Regions from separate parts of the Actinomadura sp. NEAU-AAG7 genome, predicted to be linked through region 1. Evidence: riboswitches for the same ligand, from Rfam matches in the RefSeq annotation. Region 1 holds a riboswitch; each other region holds the start of a gene.
What was found. Region 1 has a riboswitch for cobalamin ahead of metE (5-methyltetrahydropteroyltriglutamate--homocysteine S-methyltransferase). Riboswitches for the same ligand answer to the same signal wherever they lie in the genome.
Positions count from the first base shown of each region.

Region 1 (5,306 bases):
CAGCATCCCCTCGACCAGGTAGGCGTCTTCGAGGGGGCCGCCGCGGTGCGGGCACAGCGCGCCGTGGACCACCGGCCGCCCCCCGGCCAGCCGGGCGACGTAGGGCCCGCGCGCGGTGTCCAACCGCACGACGCCCTCCTCGGCCAGCCGTCCGCGCAGCCCCTCCACCCTCATGCGGTCTCCTTGGACGGCGGGGTGCCGGGCGCCTCGTCCAGCCAGCCCGCGTGCGAGCGCCACAGCAGCGACCCGTCCGTGCGGGCGGCGTCGAAGAAGGCGAGGACCACGCGGCGGACCTCGTCCATGCCGAGGCTGCTCGGCGCGGGGACCTCGGCGGGCGAGTACAGCTGGAGCAGCGGCGTCGCGGTGGCCGGTGACTCGCAGAACCAGGTCCCGTCACGTTCCAACATGTTGAGTTCGCGCGCGAGGAGATCGCCCCGGACACGCGGGCCGGGACGCCGCGACCGCAGATCGACGAAGTTCTCGTACCGGAAGCGGAGGCTGTGCCGGCCGTCGGCGCGGAGCCGCAGCACGTGGCCCGCCTCCGTGCGCGCGTGGACGGCGTACTCGTGCAGCGGCTCGGCGGTGTCCTCGAAGACCGCCAGGTCGCCCCGCTCCTCGATCTCGACCGGGGAGCGCATCGAACGTTCCACGTCCTCCCACTCGGCGGCCCAGCCGTCGCGCCAGGCACCGGGGTCGAGCAGGCACTCCTCGGCGACCTCCAGCATCCCGGCGAACAGCGCCGTCGTGGCCTGCCCGACCGACCGGAACTCCGTCGCGGCGCTGATCTCGCGCTCGGCCGCCAGCAGCGCCAGGCACGCGCGCACGGGCTCCTCGCCGGTGTGGACGTCGAAGTCGCCGCACAGCGCCGTCCGTGCGAGCAGGTCGCGGTGCCGGGCCGTGAAGTCGGGGCTGACCAGGCACAGAACGCTCAGGAGCCCGTCCACGTCGTAGTGGTCGCAGGTGACCGCGCTCGCGTCCGCGAGCAGTTCCGCCCGCTCGGCCTCCGGCAGCCCGAGCAGGCGCAGGACGGACTGGGTGCTGACGTCGTCCTTCAGGTGGGCGGGGGTCCGGTTGCCCGGCCAGTGGCTGAGTTCCAGGACGGTGCGCGGGGTGCGGAGCCCGTCGACGAACACGTGCGGCCGGTCGTCGAGACCGGGGCCGAAGGGGACGTAGGGCAGCGCTCTCATCGGTCCCCCTCCGGCGGGCGATGGCGGGGGCCGGGAGCGGCGCCCACGCCACGTGCGCGAACGGCTCCTTCGAGCATATCAAGATCAACTTCGGTCGAGCAGCGCGTCGACGTCGGCGGCGCGCGGAAGCGAGCCCTGCGCGCCGCGCCGCGTCACGGCGAGGGCGCCCGCCGCGCACGCCCGCCGCGCGGCCGCGCGCAGCGGCAGGCCCGCCGCGACCCCCACGGTCAGCGCGGCGCAGAAGGCGTCGCCGGCGCCGACCGCGTCGACCGCCGGCACCGGGAACGCCGCGACCTGGAACGCGCCCTCGGCGTCGGCCCCGGCGGCACCGTCCGCGCCGAGGGTCACGACCACCCGGTCAGGGCCGAGCCGCCGCAGCCCGGCGGCGGTCCCGTCCCCGCCCAGCGCGGCCGCCTCGCCCTCGTTGACGATCAGCAGGTCCACCAGCCGGAGCAGCCGCGCCACCGGCGCGTCCACGACCGCCGGGGCGGGCGCCGCGTTCAGCGCCACGAGCATGCCGTGCCGCCGCGCCTCCTCGGCGGCGGCCTCGCAGGCCGCCACCGGGATCTCCAGTTGCAGGAGCAGCGCGGACCCGCCGCCCGCCACGGCCTGGCGCACGTCGGGGCCGAGCGCCGCGTTGGCGCCGGGCGCGACCGCGATCGCGTTGTCGCCGTCCGGCCTGACCATGATCATGGCGATGCCGGTCGCCGCCCCGGGGGCGACGCCGACGCCGGACGCGTCGACGCCCTCGGCGGCGAGGGCCGCGCGCAGCTCCGCGCCGTGCGCGTCGTCGCCCACCAGCCCGGCCATGCGGACGGCGGCGCCGAGCCGCCGCGCGGCCACCGCCTGGTTCGCGCCCTTCCCGCCGGGCCCGTGGGTCGCCTCGAAGCCCAGCACGGTCTCGCCGCACCCGGGCAGCCGCGGCACGGTGACCGTCAGGTCCATGTTGACGCTGCCCACCACCAGCAGCCGCACCGGCTCAGCCATCCCGTCGATCCTGTGCCCGCCCCCGCCCGAAGTCAACGCCCGCGGATACCCCTTGACGGTCGCCGCCGCCAAGAATGATCATGAAATACCAAGATCAACAACGAAGGGGCACCGCATGCGCAAGACGCGTCTCGCCGTCATGACCGGGATCACCACGGCGCTGATCATCGCCGGAACCGCGACCAACGCGATGGCCACCTGCATCGCCTACTGAGCCGCGGCGCGGCGCAGGAGGGGCGGCCCACGAGCATGAGGGCCGCCCCTCTTCTGGCTACACTCGGGAACGTGGATGGTTCGCTCGTCCCCGCACGGGTGCGAGCGTCGCAAGAGGGAACCCGGTGCGAATCCGGGACTGCCCCGCAGCGGTGAGCGGGAACGACCGCCGTCAACACGCACTGGGCCTCCGGGCCTGGGAAGCGACGGCCAGTAGGGCGCTTCCTCAGGGAAGCGGCGCCCGCGAGTCCGAAGACCTGCCTCCACCCGCGCGCCGCCCGGCGCGCGGTGGTCTGCGGCCTCGCGGGAGGGCCGGCGGCGCGCGCACCTGGCCGTCCCCCCTTCGCGTCTCCGCACTGTGGCTCAGCGAGGGAAGCTGCCATGAACACGACGATCCTCGGATACCCGCGCATCGGTGAGCGGCGCGAGCTGAAGTTCGCCACCGAGGAGCACTGGGCCGGGCGCCTCGACGCCGCCGCCCTGGAGCGCGCCGGCGCCGACCTGCGCGCCCGGACGTGGCGGACGCTGCGCGACGCCGGGCTCGACGCGGTCCCCTCCAACACGTTCTCCTTCTACGACCAGGTGCTCGACACGAGCGTGCTGGTCGACGCCGTCCCGGACCGCTACCGGCACCTGTCCGGCCTCGACCGGTACTTCGCGATGGCGCGCGGCGCGCGGGACCTCCCGGCGCTGGAGATGACCAAGTGGTTCGACACCAACTACCACTTCATCGTCCCCGAGGTGGGGCTCGGCACCCGGTTCCGGCTGGCCGACGGGCCCGCCGCCAAGCCGGTCGCGGAGTACCGGGAGGCCAAAGAACTCGGCATCGAGACACGGCCGGTGCTGGTCGGGCCGCTGAGCTACCTGCTGCTGGCCAAGGCCGCGCCGGACGCGCCGGAGGGGTTCCGCCCGCTCGACCTGCTGGACGACCTGGTCGAGGTCTACGCGGAGCTGCTGGAGCGGCTGTCGGGCGCGGGGGCGGCGTGGGTGCAGCTCGACGAGCCCGCCCTGGTCGCCGACCGGAGCGAGGAGGAGGTCGCCGCGCTGGCCCGCGTCTACGAGCGGCTCGGCGCGCTGCCCAGCCGGCCGCGCCTGCTGGTGGCGACCTACTTCGGGACGGTCGGCGCCGCGTCGCTGCGCGCCCTGGCCGGGTCCCGCGTCGAGGCCGTCGGCCTGGACTTCGTCGCGGGCCCGGAGAACCTGGACGTGCTCGCCTCGGTCGCCGGGCTGCCGCGCAAGACCGTCGTCGCGGGCGTCGTGGACGGCCGCAACGTGTGGCGCGCCGACCGGCGCCGGGCCAAGGCCGTCTGCGCGGCGCTGCTCGGGCTGTGCGACCGGGTCGTGGTGGGCACGTCGTGCTCGCTGCTGCACGTCCCGCTCGACCTGGACGCGGAGGAGGCGCTCGCGCCGGACGTCCGGGAGCGGCTCGCGTTCGCCCGGCAGAAGGTCGGCGAGGTCGTCGCGCTCGGCCGGGCGCTGCGCGAGCACGTCCCGGACGAGAGCGGCGGGCGGGCCCCGGCGGCGGCCGACCCCCGCGTCCGCGAGCGCCTGGACGGGTTCGCGAGCGGACTCGCGGAGGCGCGCCGGGGCGACCGCGCCGCGCGCTTCGCCGCCCAGCGGGACGCGCTCGGCCTGCCCGAGCTGGCGACGACCACGATCGGGTCGTTCCCGCAGACCGCGAGCATCCGCCGGGCCCGCGCCGACCGCCGCGCCGGGCGGCTGTCCGCGGCCGCCTACACCGCGGCGATGCGCGAGGAGATCGCGCACGTCATCGCGTTGCAGGAGGAGCTGGGCCTGGACGTGCTCGTGCACGGCGAGCCCGAGCGCAACGACATGGTGCAGTACTTCGCCGAGCAGCTCGACGGGTACGCCGCGACCGAGCACGGCTGGGTGCAGTCCTACGGGACGCGCTGCGTCCGGCCGCCGATCCTGCACGGCGACGTCGCCCGGCCGCGTCCGATGACGGTGGAGTGGGCCGCCTACGCGCAGTCGCTGACGGACCGGCCGGTGAAGGGCATGCTGACGGGCCCGGTCACGATGCTGGCCTGGTCGTTCGTCCGCGACGACCAGCCGCTCGCCGATACCGCCCGGCAGGTCGCGCTGGCGCTGCGCGACGAGGTCGCCGACCTGGAGGCCGCCGGGATCGGGATCATCCAGGTCGACGAGCCCGCGCTGCGCGAGCTGCTGCCGCCGCGCCGCGCCGACCACGACGCCTACCTGGACTGGGCGGTCGGCGCGTTCCGGCTCGCGACCTCGGGCGTCGCGGACGCCACCCAGATCCACACGCACATGTGCTACGCGGAGTTCGGCGAGATCATCGAGGCGATCGGCGCGCTGGACGCGGACGTGACCAGCGTCGAGGCGGCCCGCTCCCACATGGAGCTGGTCGCCGACCTGCGCGCCGCCGGATACGCGAACGGCATCGGGCCGGGCGTCTACGACATCCACTCGCCGCGCGTCCCGTCGGCCGAGGAGATGGAGGAGAACCTGCGGCGCGCGCTGCGGGTCGTGGAGCCCGGCCGCTTGTGGGTGAACCCCGACTGCGGGCTGAAGACCCGCGCCTACCCGGAGGCGGAGGCGTCGCTGCGGAACCTGGTGGCGGCGGCGCGCCGCGTCCGGGAGGGCATCACCCGCTAGCGCGGTCGTCGAAGGCGAGCGCCTCGCGGATGCGGGCGCGCAGCCACGCGTGCGCCCGGTCGTTGTCGTAGCGCTGGTGCCAGGCCAGGACGATCGGCACCGGCGGCAGGTCGAACGGCAGCGGCCGGGTGCGGAGCCCGAGGACGCGCAGCGTCGGGCGGCACATCCGCTCGGGCACCGCGACGACCAGCTCGCTGCGCGCGACCAGGTACAGCGCCGCCGTGCTCGTCGGCACGGACGCGACGACGCGGCGGCGCAGCCCCCGCTCCTCCAGGACCCGGT
Region 1 is NZ_JAHFZY010000002.1:548,518-553,823, forward strand. It holds gene KLI87_RS11920 (Rieske (2Fe-2S) protein) at 1-174, opposite strand, end outside; gene KLI87_RS11925 (DUF6687 family protein) at 171-1,187, opposite strand; gene KLI87_RS11930 (ribokinase) at 1,272-2,174, opposite strand; cobalamin riboswitch at 2,448-2,667, shown strand; gene metE (5-methyltetrahydropteroyltriglutamate--homocysteine S-methyltransferase) at 2,769-5,024, shown strand; gene KLI87_RS11940 (LysR family transcriptional regulator) at 5,014-5,306, opposite strand, start outside.

Region 2 (5,306 bases), on a different contig from region 1:
GGTGCGCATCGCGCTGGTGCCCCACACCGACAGGCCGACCGAGCGCGGCCACTCGCCGGTGTCCTCGCGGTAGCGGGCGAGCAGCGAGTCGGCCATCGCGCGGCCGGTCTCGTAGGCGAGGCGGCTCGGGACGGCCTTCGGGTCGACCGAGTAGAAGTTCCGCCCCGTCGGCAGGACGTTGACGAGCCCGCGCAGCGGCGAGCCGCTCGGCCCGGCCGGGACGTAGCCGCCCTCCAGCGCGTGCAGCACGTTCCCGATCTCGTCGGCCGTGCGGGCGAGCCGGGGCACGATCTCGGACGCGGCGAACCGCAGGATCTCCGCGACCTGCCCGTCCGCGAGCTCCCCGGCCGCCGACGGGTCCCAGCCGCGTTCCTCCATCGCGGCGACCAGCGCCCGCGCCCGCTCCTCGATGGCGTCGACGTCCTGCCGGACCGTGCTGTCCACGTCCAGCCCGAGGGCCTCGCGCAGGCCGGGCAGCGACACCGACCCGCCCCACATCTGCCGGGCCCGCAGCATCGCCAGCACCAGGTCGACGCGCGTGTCGCCCTCGGGCGCGGCGCCGAGCACGTGCAGCCCGTCGCGGATCTGGACGTCCTTCACCTCGCACAGCCAGCCGTCCACGTGCAGGAGGAAGTCGTCGAACTCCGCGTCGTGCGGGCGGTCGTCCAGGCCGAGGTCGTGGTCGAGCCGCGCCGCCTGGATCAGCGTCCAGATCTGCGCGCGGATCGCCGGGAGCTTCGCCGGGTCCAGCGCGGCGATGTTGGCGTGCTCGTCCAGGAGCTGTTCGAGCCGGGCGATGTCGCCGTAGCTCTCCGCGCGCGCCATCGGCGGGATCAAATGGTCGACCAGCGTCGCGTGCGCGCGCCGCTTGGCCTGCGTCCCCTCGCCGGGGTCGTTCACGAGGAACGGGTAGATCAGCGGCAGGTCGCCGATCGCCGCGTCCGGGCCGCACGAGGCCGACATCCCGGCGGACTTGCCGGGCAGCCACTCCAGGTTGCCGTGCTTGCCGACGTGGACGACCGCGTGCGCGCCGAACTCGTCGGCGATCCACCGGTAGGCGGCCAGGTAGTGGTGGCTGGGCGGCAGGTCCGGGTCGTGGTAGATCGCGACCGGGTTCTCGCCGAACCCGCGCGGCGGCTGGACGATCAGCACCACGTTCCCCGACCGCAGCGCCGCGAGCACGATCTCCGGTTCGCCGCCCGAGTCGTCGACGAACAGCTCGCCGGGCGGCGGGCCCCACTGCCGTTCGACGCCCGCGCGCAGATCCTCCGGGAGCGTCGCGTACCAGGCCGTGTACCTGCCCGCCGGGATGCGGACGGGGTTGCCGGTGAGCTGCGCCTCGGTCAGCCAGTCGGGGTCCTGCCCGCCCGCCGCGATCAGCGCGTGCATGAGCGCGTCGCCCTCGCCGGGCAGGTCGTCGCCGACGTCGTAGCCGCGCCCGCGCATCGCGTCGAGCAGCGCGACGACGCTGGCGGGCGTGTCCAGCCCGACCGCGTTGCCGATGCGCGCGTGCTTGGTCGGGTAGGCCGACAGCATCAGCGCGACCCGCTTCTCCCCGGCCGGGACATGCCGCAGCGCCGCGTGCCGGACGGCGATCCCCGCGACCCGCGCCGCGCGCTCGGGGTCGGCGACGTAGACGCTGAGCCCGTCCTCGTCGGTCTCCTTGAACGAGAACGGGACCGTGATGATCCGCCCGTCGAACTCGGGCACGGCGACCTGCGTGGCCGTGTCCAGCGGGGACAGCCCGTCGTCGCTCTCCTGCCACGCGGTCCGTTCCCCGGTGAGGCACAGCCCTTGCAGGATCGGCACGTCCAGACCGGCGAGCGCCCCCACGTCCCACGCCTCGTCGTCGCCGCCCGCGCCCGCCGTGGCCGGCCGCGTCCCGCCCGCCGCGAGGACGGTGACGACGAGCGCGTCGGCGCGTCCGAGGGTCTCCAGCAGGTCGGCCTCGGCCGTCCGCAGCGACGCGCAGAACACCGGGAGGGCCCGCCCGCCCGCGTCCTCGATCGCCTCGCACAGCGCCTCGACGAACGCTGTGTTCCCCGCGAGGTGGTGGGCGCGGTAGTACAGGACGCCGACGACGGGGGCACCGTCCCGCCCGGCGCTATCGCGTTCCAGCACACCCCAGGTGGGCGTCGCGGTGGGCGGGCCGAAACCGAACCCCGTCAGCAGGACGGTGTCGGAGAGGAACCGGAACAGCTCCGCGAGGTTCCCGGGCCCGCCGTAGGCGAGGTAGGCGTGCGCCTCCGCGCTGACGCCCGCCGGGACGGTCGACAGCCCCATCAGCTCGGCGTCGGGGGACTGCTCCCCGCTCAGCACCACCACCGGGCGCGGCCCGGCGAGCAGGGCGTCCAGCCCCTCCTCCCAGGCGCGCCGCCCCCCGAGGAGCCGCACGACGACGAGGTCGACGCCCTCGACGAGGCCCGGGAGGTCGTCCACCCCGGTGCGCGCCGGGTTGGCGAGCCGGAAGTCCGCGCCACTGGCACGCGCACTGAGCAGGTCGGTGTCCGAGGTGGACAGCAGCAAGATCACGGCGGATCGCGTCCTCACCCGGGGTCCTCGCCCCGAATCGCAGGCTGAAACGGCGGCGACCGGAGTCTCCTGGCTCCCGGATCGGCGCTCGCCCCGGCCTTCCCGCTCGCACGGTGGCCTTCGCTGGGGTCCGCTCCCCGGTGACAGTGGCGGGACCGCGCCGGATTCGCACCGGCTTCCTCCACACGTCGCCAGGCTCACCTTAACCCGTCGCGGGACGAGTACGGCGAACGAGCACGGCGCACCGCCCGGAAACGGCATGATCATCGGATGGTGGAGATCCAGGAAAGGGAACCGGCGTCCTGGCGGTTACGCCGCTGGGCGGCCCCGGCGGTGCTGGCCGTGCTGGTCGCCGCGTCTGTCGGCGGGGTGGCGCTTCGGGTGGAGCGTGGCCCGTACGGCGGTGAGCGGGCGCCGTTGTTCATGGTGACCGTGGGCCGGGTCAACGTGGAGTCGGCGGTTCGCGGCTCCGGTCCGTGGGTCCGGGTGGACGCGTTCACGGCCGATCACCGCACGCGGGTGGCCGACGTCGAGCGGCCGCCCCCGTCCACCGGTGCGGCGAGGGAGATCATCGCGGGGCCGGGAGGAGCGTTCGTCGCGGCCTCGTCATCGGGGTGCGAGACGCGCCTGCACCGCTTCCGGTTGACCCGCGCCGGGCACGTGACCGGGCTCGAACCGGTGCGGGGCGGCGCGGTTCCGGGGTTGGTGGCGGGTCTCGCGATGAGTCCCGACGGGCGCCGTCTCGCCTTCGCCTCCGCCGCGTGCGGCGCGAGGCCGCGGCCGGCGGATCCGCCGCGATCGGCGCTCACCGTGCTCGACCTCGGTTCGGGGCGGCGCCGCACGTGGGGCGCGTCCGGCGGGACGGTGCTCGGTGAGATCATCTGGGCGGCCGACAGCCGTACCGTCGGCTACACCCTCGGTGACGTGGGCGGGAAGCGGGAGGAAGCGCGCTACGGGGAGGTCGGGACCGTCATCGAGCACGCCACCGTCCGGGCGCTCGACACCGGCGCCGGCGGGGCCGACCTGCGGGCAGGGCGTGTCTTGTTCCGCGCGCCGGACGGGTCGAGGCTGACCGGCGCCGTCATGCGGCCGGACGGGCGGACCGGCGACGGCACGATGAGGCGGGGCGCGCCGCCCGCGACCGCCCACTTCACCTTCGCCGAGGGCAGGGGCACGCGCGTCACCTGGACGGAGTCGCCGGAGAGGGGTTTCACTTTGACCTTCCGCTCCGCCCTCCGCGACCCGCCCCCGCACGCCTGTCTCGGCGGCGTCGACCCGTTCGGCCGGGTGGTCGACGGGCTCTACTTGGCGGACTGGGGCGGTCCCCTGTCGTGCGCCTCCGCGTCGTCCGCCCAGCACTGAGGGGGGCGGCGGTGATGCGGGGTTAGGATCCGGGCATGCGGTCAGGGGCGGACGGGTGTCCGGGGGCTCTGCGGGTACATGCCGCCGCCGACGGAGGGCTCGCGCGGGTCCGGTTGCCCGGCGGGGCGGTGAGCGGGGCGCGGCTCGCCGTGCTCGCGGCCGCCGCCGCCGATCTCGGGGACGGGTTCCTTGAGCTGACCTCGCGGGCGAACGTGCAGATCAGAGGGCTTGCGGACGGGGCGGAACGCGACCTCGCGGCGCGGCTGCGCGCGGCGGGGCTGCTGCCGTCCGCGACGCACGAGCGGGTCCGCAACATCGCCGCGAGCGTGCTCACCGGACGGGACGGCGCCGGGCTGCTCGACGTCCGCCCCCTCGTCGCGGAGCTGGACGCCGGGCTGTGCGCCGATCCCGCGTTGGCGGAGCTGTCCGGGCGGTTCCTGTTCACGCTCGACGACGGCCGCGGCGACGTGGTCGCGATGCGCGGCGACGTCGGCCTCTACGCGCTCGGCCCGGACCGGCTGGCGCTCGTCCTGGCCGGTGCCGACAGCGGTCTCCGGGTCCGCCCCGAGGACGCGGTCGGGCTCGTGCTGGACGCGGCGCGCGCGTTCCTGCGCGTCCGGACGCAGGAGTGGCGGGTGGCCGAGCTGCCCGGCGGCCTGCCGCTGCCCGGCGGGCGCGAGGAGCCCGTGCCGGTTCCGGCGGTGCCGCGACGGACGCCGCTCGGCGAGATCCCCCAGCGGGACGGGCGGAGGGCGTTCTCCGGCCTCGTCCCGCTCGGACGGCTCGACCCCGCGCCGCTCCGCGGCGTCGAGGAGATCATTGTCACGCCGTGGCGGGGGGTCGTGCTTCCGGACCTTCCGGACATGCCAGACTTCCCTGGCCTGGTCACCGCGCCGGAGTGGGAGGGGCTGACCTCCTGCGCCGGGCGGCCGGGCTGCGCCAGGTCGCTGACCGACGTCCGCGCCGACGCGGCCCGCGCCCGCCGCGCACAGGGCGGCCTGCCCGTCCACTGGTCGGGCTGCGAGCGGCAGTGCGGGCGACCGGCCGACCGGCATGTGGCGGTCGTGGCGGGGCCGGGCAGGTACGAGGTGCGGCTGGGCGACGCGGTGCGGGCACGGCCGGAGGATCTGGCGGCGACGGCGGCGGCCGTCGCCGCGACACGGAGGAGCGAGTGATCGACTACGTCCGCGACGGAGCGGAGATCTACCGGCGGTCGTTCGCGACCATCAGGGCGGAGGCGGACCTCGCGGGGCTGCCCGCCGACGTCGCCCGGGTCGCCGTCCGGATGATCCACGCGTGCGGGATGACGGACCTGGTGGACGACCTGGACCACGCGCCCGGCGTCGTCGCGGCGGCGCGCGCCGCGCTGCTGGACGGGCGGCCCGTCCTGTGCGACGCGATGATGGTGGCCG
Region 2 is NZ_JAHFZY010000007.1:439,242-444,547, reverse strand. It holds gene cobN (cobaltochelatase subunit CobN) at 1-2,550, opposite strand, end outside; cobalamin riboswitch at 2,595-2,714, opposite strand; gene KLI87_RS31410 (hypothetical protein) at 2,803-3,894, shown strand; gene KLI87_RS31405 (precorrin-3B synthase) at 3,930-5,069, shown strand; gene KLI87_RS31400 (precorrin-8X methylmutase) at 5,066-5,306, shown strand, end outside.
Region 2: linked by a shared signal. The riboswitch ahead of cobN (cobaltochelatase subunit CobN) and the one ahead of metE (5-methyltetrahydropteroyltriglutamate--homocysteine S-methyltransferase) in region 1 are both predicted to bind cobalamin.

Region 3 (5,306 bases), on a different contig from region 1:
GTCCTCTTCGGTGAGCGAGAAACCGGCGTGGGTCGAGGTGCCGAACATGATGCTGTACAGATGCGGATTGCGGTGGGCGTTGTAGCGGTAGGCGCGGCCGAGCAGCGCCATGTCCGCGACGGGATCGGAGGTGTCGAGGACATGGGAGAAGTGGACCTGGAGCCGGGCGAAGCCCTCGTGGACCATTTCGCGGACGAGCCCGCTCATGCCGCCGAAATGGGTGTAGACGGCCATCGTGGAGCATCCGGCCTCGGCCGCCAGCCGCCGGGTCGACAGGGCGCGAGGGCCCTCCTCCGACATCAGCCGGGCCCCGATGTCGATCAGCGTGGGCCTGATGAGCGGGTCGGATCGGCGGGGGCTCACGACGGTGCCTGGGGCCTGCGGGCTGCCCCTGGTCGGGACATTCGTACGCGCATGGGACGGTCCCTCCTCGGTGCGTCCAGACTCGTACCGGCCGGATGCGTGCATCGCGGACGGTGGCATTCCGGCGACCTTCCCGAGGCTAATCACCCGCTGATCGGCGGAAATCTCCGATCGTGCGGGCGGCCGCCGGCCGGGTGCGCACGGCACGAGATGGCGGCGGGCGGCGGCGGGTGTGAGCATGGGGCGCTACCGCAAACGGCCGGTCCTCGGGGGCCCTCGATCATGGGAGCGACCGCGCATGGAGCGACCCGAGCAGGACGCCGTCCCCGTCTTCATCCGGCTGGACGCCGCGACCCCCGGTGACGACCCCTGCGAGCGGCTGCGCGAGGCCCTGCGGGAGTCGGACGCGGCGCCCCGCGAGGTCGTGTGCGACCTCGGCGGCTCGGCGGGCCCGAATATGGCGACGCTGGAAATTCTGCTGCGCATGCAGCTCACGGCACGCCGCCTGGGCCATGAGATAAGGCTGTACCGCCCGAATGCCGAACTCGTGCAGTTGCTGGAGATGATCGGCCTGTCCGACACGCTCCCCTTGTACGGCCCCTGAGAACCGCCAGGATTTCTCGGCCGCTTCTCGTCGTCGCCGTGCCGTCACCGAAGGTCATGCGGGGCGCGCCGGCATCGAAACCGGCAAGGCCGGGATTGGCCGGTTCCGGCTAGGGCGCGATTCGCCGACCCAATAGGGATTGAGTGATCACTGCGGCACCGTAGGTGACCCGATTTCTTCGTTCGTGCTCAATTCGCGGCCCGGCGGCGAAGATCGTCGCGGCCACTTCATTCCCATGGGCAGCCCCCGTAATATCCGAGGCGGCGTCAGTGGCGCCGGTGATCGGGGATCGCATGTGTTGCATATGTGGAGGGGAGCCTGGCATGAATACCAAGCGAAATCTCGACGGGGCGGGCGCGCGGAGGCCCGCCCGCGGGCTGGGCCTCGTCATCGGCGCGGTCGTGGCCGTCGCCGCGCTGCTGTTCGGCACGACGGCCGCCACCGCGTCCCCCGCGTCCAGGCCGGCGGCGCTGCCCGGCCAGGGCGACCTGGCGGGGCTGCGCGGTTTCCGCCACGGGTTCGTCCCGGTCGACGGAGGGTCGCTGCACTACGTCAAGGGCGGCCAGGGGCCCGCCCTGGTGCTGCTGCACGGGTGGCCCGAGACCTGGTACGAGTGGCACGAGGTCATGCCCGAACTCGCCAAGACCCACACGGTGATCGCCTTCGACCTGCCGGGCCTCGGCAGGTCCTCCATCCCCACCGACCGCAAGTACGACCTGGTCACGGTCGCGGCGAAGCTCCACCAGGGCGTGACCAAGCTCGGCTACGACAACGTCGCGATCCTCGGCCACGACGTCGGCGCGCTGGTCGCCTACCCCTACGCCCGCAACTTCCCCGGCGGCGTCTCGCGCATGGCCGTCCTCGAAGCCCCGCTCAACGGCTTCGGGCTGGAGTCCGCGTACGGCCTGAGCTGGCACTTCCAGTTCAACATGACCGCGGCGCCGGTCCCCGAGCAGCTCGTGAACGACCGGGCGCACGTCTCGACCTACCTGGGCTGGCTGTTCGCCGCCGCCAAGTACCCGAAGGCGATCGCCCAGTCGACCTACATCGACGCCTACTCCGACGCCGCCCACCGCAGCGCCGGGTTCGACTACTACCGCGCCTACCCGACCAACGCCGCCGACAACAAGAGGCTGGCGGAGCAGAAGCTGACGATCCCGGTCCTCGCCATGGGCGCGGCGGACGTGTTCGGCCCCGCCGTCGGGCAGTCCTTCGGCGCCGTCGCCACCGACGTCCGCACGGTCGTCGCCCCCGACAGCGGCCACTGGATCCCCGAGGAGAACCCGGCCTTCCTCCAGCAGTGCTCGGCGCTGTTCTTCGGCGGCGCCGACACCAAGCCCACCACCCCCGAACTGGCGGGCTGCGCCCGCTGACGCCCCCCTCGCGCCGCGCCCCGGCGGCCGGTCCACCCCTTGACCGGCCGCCGGGGCGCCCGCACGCTGCGCCCCGCCTCCGACAGAGCGGCGACCAGGCGATTCGGGCTTATTGCGACTTTGTGGCAAGAGCGAGGTGTGCCACCATGTGCGGGTAGGCGACGGCGGAACGAGGAAGCCGGTGCGAATCCGGCGCGGTCCCGCCACTGTGATCGGCGAGCGGATCCCGAGCGAGGCCACCACCGCGCGAGCGGCAGGGAAGGCCGGGACGAGCGTTGACCCGAGAGCCAGGAGACTCACGCGGTCGCCTCCTCAACTGACCTGGGGCGGATCTCCCCAGAGAGGAGAGCGGGATGCCATGGGCACGACTCGCGGGGCTGCTGGCCGCCGCGGCCCTGCTGGCGGGCGGATGCGGTTCCACCGGTACGGACGCGGTGGGCGGGAGCGGGGCGGCGCCGCCCGGATTCCCGGTGACGGTGGCGAACTGCGGGGTCACGACCACCTACGAACGGCCGCCCCGGCGCGCGGTGTCGCTGAACCAGCACGCGACCGAGGTGATGCTGGCGCTCGGGCTGGAGCGCTCCATGGTGGGGACGGGCTTCCTCGACGACCGCGTCCTGCCGGAGTTCCAGGCCGCCTATGACCGGGTGAAGGTGCTGTCCAAGGAGTACCCGTCCTTCGAGGCGCTGCTGGCGGCCGAGCCCGACTTCGTCTACGGCGGCTGGTCCAGCACGTTCGACGAGAAGGAGGGCCGTGGCCGGCCGGCCCTGCGCGAGGCCGGGATCGACACCCACCTCAACATCGAGGAGTGCCCCCGGGGCCCGGTGACGATGGCGACGGTCGAGGAGGAGATCCGGACCATCGCCAAGATCTTCGGTGTGCCCGAGCGCGCGGAAAAGCGGATCAACGCGCTACGTGCCGTCCTGGACCGGGTCAAGAGCAAGACCACCGGCACCGCGCCGACCAGGGTCGCCGTCTACGACAGCGGCGACAAGACGGTCTTCACCGCCGGGGGCGCCGGGATCGGCAACGAGATCATCCGGCTGGCGGGCGGCGCCAACCTGTTCTCCGACGTGCGCAAACCCTACGGGGACGTCTCGTTCGAGCAGTTCGCCGAGCGGGCGCCGGACGTCGTCCTGATCTATGACTACGGCGACCAGAGCGCCGAGGCGAAGAAGCGGTTCCTGCTGTCGAACCCCGTGCTGAAGGACGTCCCCGCGATCAGGAACCGCCGGTTCGCGGTGCTGCCGCTGTCGTCCACGGTGACCGGCGTGCGGGCGGCCGGCGCGGTGGAGTCGCTCGCCCGGCAGCTGCACCCGGACCGCTTCGCGTGACCGGCGTCCGGCGTGCCGGATACGCGCTGGTGCTCGCCTGCCTCGGCGCGCTGGTGCTGGCGGCGGCGACGGCGGGGGTCGCGGTCGGATCCGTCCGCGTCCCGCCGGACCAGGTCTGGGGCATCCTGCTGCACCGGGCGCACCCGGCGCTGGCCGACCCGGCGTGGCCGCCGGTCCGCGAGACGATCGTGATCGACGTGCGGCTGCCCCGGGTCCTGCTGTGCGGCGTGGTGGGGGCGGGCCTGTCGGTGTGCGGGACGGCGCTCCAGGCCCTCGTCCGCAACCCGCTCGCCGACCCGATGCTGCTCGGCGTCTCGTCGGGCGCGACGGTCGGCGCGGTGACGGTCGTGGTGTTCCACCTGGCCTGGTTCGGGGCGTTCTCGCTCCCGCTCGCCGCCTTCTGCGGCGCGCTCGCGGCGCTGGTCGCGGTCTACCTGCTGGCCCGCTCGGGCGGGCGGATGACCACGGTGCGCCTCGTGCTCGCGGGGGTCGCCACGGCCGAGGTGCTGTCGGCGGTCGCGAGCTACCTGGTGATCAGCTCCGACGACCCGCGCGCGGCCGAGTCGGCGCTGCGGTGGATGCTGGGCGGCCTGGCCGGGACGCGGTGGACGGTCGTGTGGATCCCGGCCGTGATCGTGCTGGCCGGGACCGCGGTCCTGCTGGGGGTGTCCCGGCACCTGAACCTGCTGCTGGCCGGGGAGGAGGCCGCCGCGGCGCTGGGCCTGGACGTGCACCGGTTCCGCGCGTCCCTGTTCGTGCTGGTCGCGCTGATGATCGGCGCGGTCGTGGCGGTCAGCGGCTCGATCGGGTTCGTCGGGCTGATGATGCCGCACGTGGTGCGGCTGCTGGTCGGCGCCGACCACCGCCGCGCGCTCCCGGCCGTCGCGCTGCTCGGCGCGGCGTTCCTGATCCTCGCCGACCTGGCCGCGCGCACGCTCGTCGCGCCGGAGGAGATCCCCGTCGGCGTCCTCACCGCCCTGGTCGGCGGCCCCTTCTTCCTCTGGCTGATGCGCCGGAAGGCGGCCCGATGACGGTAGCGCTGCGGGCCGAGAAGGTGTCGGTCGCCATGGACGGCCGGACCCTGGTCGACGCGGTCTCCCTGGACATCGCCCCCGGCGAGGTCGTCGGCCTGGTCGGCCCCAACGGCGCCGGGAAGTCCACCCTTCTCCGCACGTTCTACCGGGCATCGCGCCCCACCTCGGGCCGAATACTCCTGGACGGCGAGGACGTCTGGCGAATGCCGGGGAAAAGGCTCGCGCGGCGGCTGGCCGCCGTTCTCCAGGAAACGCCCGGCGACTTCGAACTGACCGTCTACGACGTGGCGGCGATGGGCCGCACCCCGCACAAACGCGCCTTCCAGGGCGACGACGCGAACGACCGCGACATCATTCTGCGCTCGCTCGCCGAACTGGACGTCGCGCACCTGGCGGAGGCCCCCTTCGACCGCCTCTCCGGCGGCGAGAAGCAACGCGTGCTCATCGCCCGCGCCCTGGCCCAACGTCCCGCCGCGCTGGTCTTGGACGAACCCACCAACCACCTGGACCTGCGCCACCAGATCGACGCTCTGCGCCTGGTCCGCGGCCTGGGCGCCACCGCCCTGATCGCCCTGCACGACCTGAACCTGGCCGCCGC
Region 3 is NZ_JAHFZY010000004.1:15,714-21,019, forward strand. It holds gene KLI87_RS19020 (TetR/AcrR family transcriptional regulator) at 1-363, opposite strand, end outside; gene KLI87_RS19025 (STAS domain-containing protein) at 662-967, shown strand; gene KLI87_RS19030 (alpha/beta fold hydrolase) at 1,291-2,340, shown strand; cobalamin riboswitch at 2,460-2,659, shown strand; gene KLI87_RS19035 (ABC transporter substrate-binding protein) at 2,694-3,674, shown strand; gene KLI87_RS19040 (iron ABC transporter permease) at 3,671-4,705, shown strand; gene KLI87_RS19045 (ABC transporter ATP-binding protein) at 4,702-5,306, shown strand, end outside.
Region 3: linked by a shared signal. The riboswitch ahead of KLI87_RS19035 (ABC transporter substrate-binding protein) and the one ahead of metE (5-methyltetrahydropteroyltriglutamate--homocysteine S-methyltransferase) in region 1 are both predicted to bind cobalamin.

Region 4 (5,306 bases), on a different contig from region 1:
CGCCGGACCGTGCGATCCACGGGTCTCACCGGCGGCCACCGCGGCACGACAGACCAGCGAATCGGAGCGAACCTGAGATGAACGACGTCACCATGAACGCCGCCCCCGCCGACGACGAGCGGGAGGAGGCGGCCCGCGCCCTGCAGACCGCCCTGGACCGCCGCGACAACGGCGGCCACCCGGCCCGATAGGCGTCTCGCCGACCAGGGACCGCCCCATCCGGGGGCGGTCCCTGGTCGCGTTAGTGTGGGCGGATGCCCCTCGACGACGCGGCCGAGGCCGATCCCGCCGAGGTCGCGGACGCGCTGCGCGCGGTCGCGCGACTCGGCCCCTACTTCGAGATCGGCACCGACCCCGCCGAGGACGCCGACCCGACCTGGCGGCCGTTCCCCGAGCGGGACCGCGACCGGCTGATCGGGCTGACCGACCTGTACGCCGAGCGGCTCGGCACCACCGAGCGGCGCGTGGCCGCGTCGATCCTGTTCCAGGGGCTCGCGTCCCGGCTGTGGTCGCCGATGGCCGCGGCGGCGGCGCGCGGCCTCGTCCCCGACCTGTCCGGGCTGCACTGGCGGTGGGCGCCCGGTGCGCCCGTCGCGCTCTGGCTCGCCCGCCCGGCGGGATGGCGGGCGGGCGGGACCGCCCAGGCCGCCGGCCTCCTCGTCGAAGTGGTCGTGGACGGGCAGCTCAGGCCCCTGCGCGAGACGATGCTGACGTTCACCGGCCTCGCCGACGGCCTGCTGTGGGGGAACGCGGCGTCCGCGCTCGCCGGGAGCCTCAACGTCGGCCCGCCCGACCCGGGGCGCGCCGCGCTCGTCCGGGAACTGCTCGGCCGCGAGCCGCTGGCGGGCACGGGCGGGTTCGTCGGGGGCGGCTTCGTCCGGCGCAGCTGCTGCCTCTACTACCGGGTGCCGCCCGGCGGGGAGATGTGCGGGGACTGCGCCCTGCTGCCCCGCCGCTGACGCGACGGGGCGGGCAGGGGTTCAGGCGTTCGCGGGGACCGCGACGCGGGACGGATGGCGGGCGAACGCCCGCTCGGTCAGGTAGCCGAACAGCAGCCCGATCGTCGCCCACAGGACGAGCTGGACGCCGAGCGAGGCGACCCGGAAGTCCCACAGGACCGTGGCCGGGAAGTGCTCGGGGATCGCGTCCGGCCGGGGCGTGACCCGGTAGACGACCGCGACCACCACGGCGAACCCGGCGGTGGACGCGGTGACGGCGTTCCAGACGCCGACCCGGGGCACCAGCCGCCGGCACACGATCACCGCCGCCGTGGTGGCGAGGATGCCGAGCGCGACCATGCAGAAGTACAGCGCCGTCCGGCTCCCGATGGTGCCCGGGTTGCCGACCGCCGGGGGCGTCGCCGGGTACTTCAGGAACGGGACGAGCTCGACCGCCACGAACCCGGCGAGGGCGACCAGCGCGGCCGTGGCGCGCGCGCCGAGCCGGCCGAGCCGTCCGTAGGCGAACGCGAAGGCGATCGAGAACAGCCCGCCCAGCGCCACCCCGTAGACGGCCATCGCCGTGATCAGCCCGGCGGTCTTCTGGACGCCCCGGCTGACGACCTCCGGTTCGTGGCCCTCGTGCGCGGCGTGCGCCTTGGCCTCCTCGAACGCGATGGCGTGGCCGACCTGCGGCTCGCCGTACAGCCAGGCGATGAGCAGCGCGGCACCGGCCGCGGCGATTCCGACGAGCATGCCGCGGACCAGCAGAGATCTCATCATGCGCGCGGCTCAGTGGCAGGGGAAGCCGAGCAGGTGCCGGCCGTCGTGGGTGAACTCGTGCACCCACGTCCCGCCGAACAGGGAGGTGGCGCCCTGCTCCGCGCCGACGAAGTAGATCAGGACGACGCCCAGCACGGCGGCGAGCACCGCCCAGGGCAGGATCTCGCGGACGGGGACGCGCAGCGGAAGGGGCGCGGGCCGCGCCGCGGGCGTGGCCGGGCTCGCGGACGGGACGGCTTGCTGGGCCATGTCGGGTCTCCTCACGGGGTTCACTCGCCCCGGTAGCGGGAGGACGACGGGTCAGTGTCCTGACTCCCAGATCGCCGTCTCCCTCCGACCTTCCAGCCGCGCGGGCGGCCGTGGTCGTGAAGCGGGGGAGACTCCCTGGTCACAGTGGCGGGACCGTCCTGGAATCGCACCAGGTTCCTGCGCACCGTCGCCTCGAATCTTTACTTGTCGGACAGAGCGTCCCCTTTTGGGGCGCCACGCGTCAAGTCGCCTGGACGCTGTACCGGTGTGGCCCCGAAAGCGTCGGCGCGAACGATCGGCATCGGACGCGCACCGCGCCTGACATGCCCTGGTCGCACCGTGTTCGTCCCGAGATCTGAGATGGAAGCCCAAGCAATGAGACGTTTGCAGTAGAGTGCGCGCCATGGCTTCCCGCAGCATTCGTCTGGCCGTCATCCCCGGTGACGGGATCGGCCCCGAGGTGGTCGCCGAGGGGCTGAAGGTCCTCGACGCCGTCGCCCCCTCCAGCGACCTGAAGTTCGAGCGGACCTCCTACGACCTCGGCGCCGCGCGCTGGCACCGGACGGGCGAGACGCTGCCCGACTCGGTGCTGGCGGAGCTGCGCGACCAGGAGGTCATCCTGCTCGGCGCCGTCGGCGACCCGAGCGTGCCGAGCGGGACGCTGGAGCGCGGCCTGCTGCTGCGGGCGCGGTTCGAACTCGACCACTACGTCAACCTCCGCCCGGTGAAGCTGTTCCCGGGCGTCGCGACGCCGCTGGCGGGCGCCACGCCGGACGACATCGACATGGTCGTCGTCCGCGAGGGCACCGAGGGGCCCTACACCGGGGTCGGCGGCGTCCTGCGCAAGGGCACCGCCCACGAGGTCGCGACGCAGGAGAGCGTCAACACCGCCCACGGGGTCGAGCGGGTCATCCGCTACGCCTTCGAGGTCGCCGCGTCCCGGCCGCGCCGCAAGCTCACGCTCGTCCACAAGGACAACGTCCTCACGTTCGCCGGTGATCTCTACCAGCGCGTCCTGGCGCGCGTGGCGGAGGAGTACCCGCAGGTCAGCACCGACTACTGTCATGTCGACGCGGCCACCATGTTCTTCGTCAGCCAGCCCGCGCGCTACGACGTGATCGTCACCGACAACCTGTTCGGCGACATCATCACCGACCTCGGCGCCGCGATCGCCGGGGGCATCGGGCTCGCCGCGTCCGGCAACGTCAACCCGGCCGGTACCGCGCCGTCGATGTTCGAGCCGGTGCACGGCAGCGCGCCCGACATCGCGGGGCAGGGCAAGGCCGACCCGACCGCGACGATCCTGTCCGTCGCGATGCTGCTCGACCACGTCGGCGCGGCCGAGGCCGCCCGCCGCGTCGAGCGGGCCGTCTCCGCCGACCTCGCCGGGCGCGCCGCGCTCGGGGCGCGCTCGACGACCGAGATCGGCGACGCCATCGCCGGGCGAGTAGCCGGCTAGGGCGCGCCTCCCCGGCTGACCAGGGACACTCCGGGCGCGCCTCGCGGCGCGTCCGGATTTCGGCGTGCCGCGTGCGAAGGAGTAGGTCTAGACGAAGTACGACAATAAGGACTAGAGACGTCGGGGCGGCAACGGGGCCGTACCGGCGATCCGGGAGAGGACAACCGCGATGAGCGACACCCTGGACTTCGAGATCACGCTGACCGAGCGCCCGGCCACCGCGGACGAGCGGGCGCGCGTCCTGGCCGATCCGGGCTTCGGCCGGCACTTCACCGACCACATGATCACCATCCGGTACTCCGCGGACCGGGGCTGGTACGACGCGCGCCTCCAGCCCTACGGCCCGATCCCGATGGACCCGGCCAGCCACGTCTTCCACTACGCCCAGGAGCTGTTCGAGGGCCTCAAGGCCTACAAGCAGCCGGACGGCTCGATCGTCACCTTCCGCCCCTACATGAACGCCGCGCGGATGAACCGGTCGGCGCGGCGGATGGCGATGCCGCAGATCCCCGAGGAGCTGTTCGTCCGGGCGGTCGAGCTGCTGGTCGGCACCGACAAGGCGTGGGTGCCCGACACCGAGGGGCACAGCCTCTACATCCGGCCCAACATGTTCGCCACCACGCCCACGCTCGGCGTGAACAGCCCGGCGAGCGACTACCTATTCACGATCATCGCGTCCCCGTCCGGCCTGTACTACCCGCGCGGCGTCAAGCCGGTCTCGGTGTGGCTGTCGCAGGACTACACGCGCGCCGCGCCGGGCGGCACCGGCGAGGCCAAGACCGGCGGCAACTACGCGGCGTCGTTCGCGGGCCAGGCCCAGGCCGTCGAGCACGGCTGCGACCAGGTCGTCTGGCTCGACGCGGTGGAGCACCGCTGGGTCGAGGAGGTCGGCTCGATGAACCTCATGTTCGTCTACGGCTCCGGCTCGAACGCCCGGCTGCTCACGCCCGCGCTCACCGGCACCCTCCTCGCCGGGATCACCCGCGACTCCATGCTGCGACTGGCCCCCGGGCTCGGGATCCCGGCCGAGGAGGGCAAGATCAACGTGGACGAGTGGGAGGCGGGCTGCGCGTCCGGCGAGATCACCGAGGTGTTCGGCTGCGGCACCGCCGCGATCATCAGCCCCGTCGGCCACGTCAAGGGCTCCGACCGGGAGTGGCGGATCGGCGACGGCGAGCCCGGGGAGGTGTCCATGCGGCTGCGCGAGGAGCTGATCGGCATCCAGTACGGCACCCGTCCCGACCCCTACGGCTGGGTCCATAAGATCGCCTGATCCGCTGGTGGACGCACATTCGTCTCGGCAAGTGAGACGGATGTGCGTCCGTTGTGGACGGTGTGGCAGACTGGGCGCATCATGCGCCACAGCTTCGTGATTATCGGCTGGCGCGCCGGCATCTAAACGGGACACCGCCGGCGCGCAGACCTCTCACGTCCGTGAGGGGTCTTTTTTGTGCCCTGGCGCTGGTCCCTGGGGGTCCACACCATGCAAGGCGACGCATTCCACGTCTACGACACCACCCTGCGCGACGGCTCGCAGCAGGAGGGGCTCAACCTCTCCGTGGCCGACAAGCTCGCCATCGCACGGCACCTCGACGACCTGGGCATCGGCTTCATCGAGGGCGGCTGGCCGGGTGCCAATCCGAAGGACACAGAGTTCTTCAGGCGGGCTCGAACCGAGCTCGACCTGAGGCACGCGCAGCTCACCGCGTTCGGCGCGACCCGCCGGGCCGGTGTGCAGGCGGCCGACGACCCCCAGGTCGCCGCCCTGCGCGAATCCGGCGCGTCCGTCGTGACCCTGGTCGCCAAGAGTCACGACAGGCACGTCGAGCTGGCCCTCCGCACCACCCTGGAGGAGAACCTCGCGATGATCCGCGACA
Region 4 is NZ_JAHFZY010000011.1:54,336-59,641, forward strand. It holds gene KLI87_RS36580 ((2Fe-2S)-binding protein) at 255-959, shown strand; gene KLI87_RS36585 (CbtA family protein) at 981-1,721, opposite strand; gene KLI87_RS36590 (CbtB domain-containing protein) at 1,731-1,970, opposite strand; cobalamin riboswitch at 2,001-2,174, opposite strand; gene KLI87_RS36595 (3-isopropylmalate dehydrogenase) at 2,374-3,429, shown strand; gene KLI87_RS36600 (branched-chain amino acid aminotransferase) at 3,599-4,702, shown strand; gene cimA (citramalate synthase) at 4,913-5,306, shown strand, end outside.
Region 4: linked by a shared signal. The riboswitch ahead of KLI87_RS36590 (CbtB domain-containing protein) and the one ahead of metE (5-methyltetrahydropteroyltriglutamate--homocysteine S-methyltransferase) in region 1 are both predicted to bind cobalamin.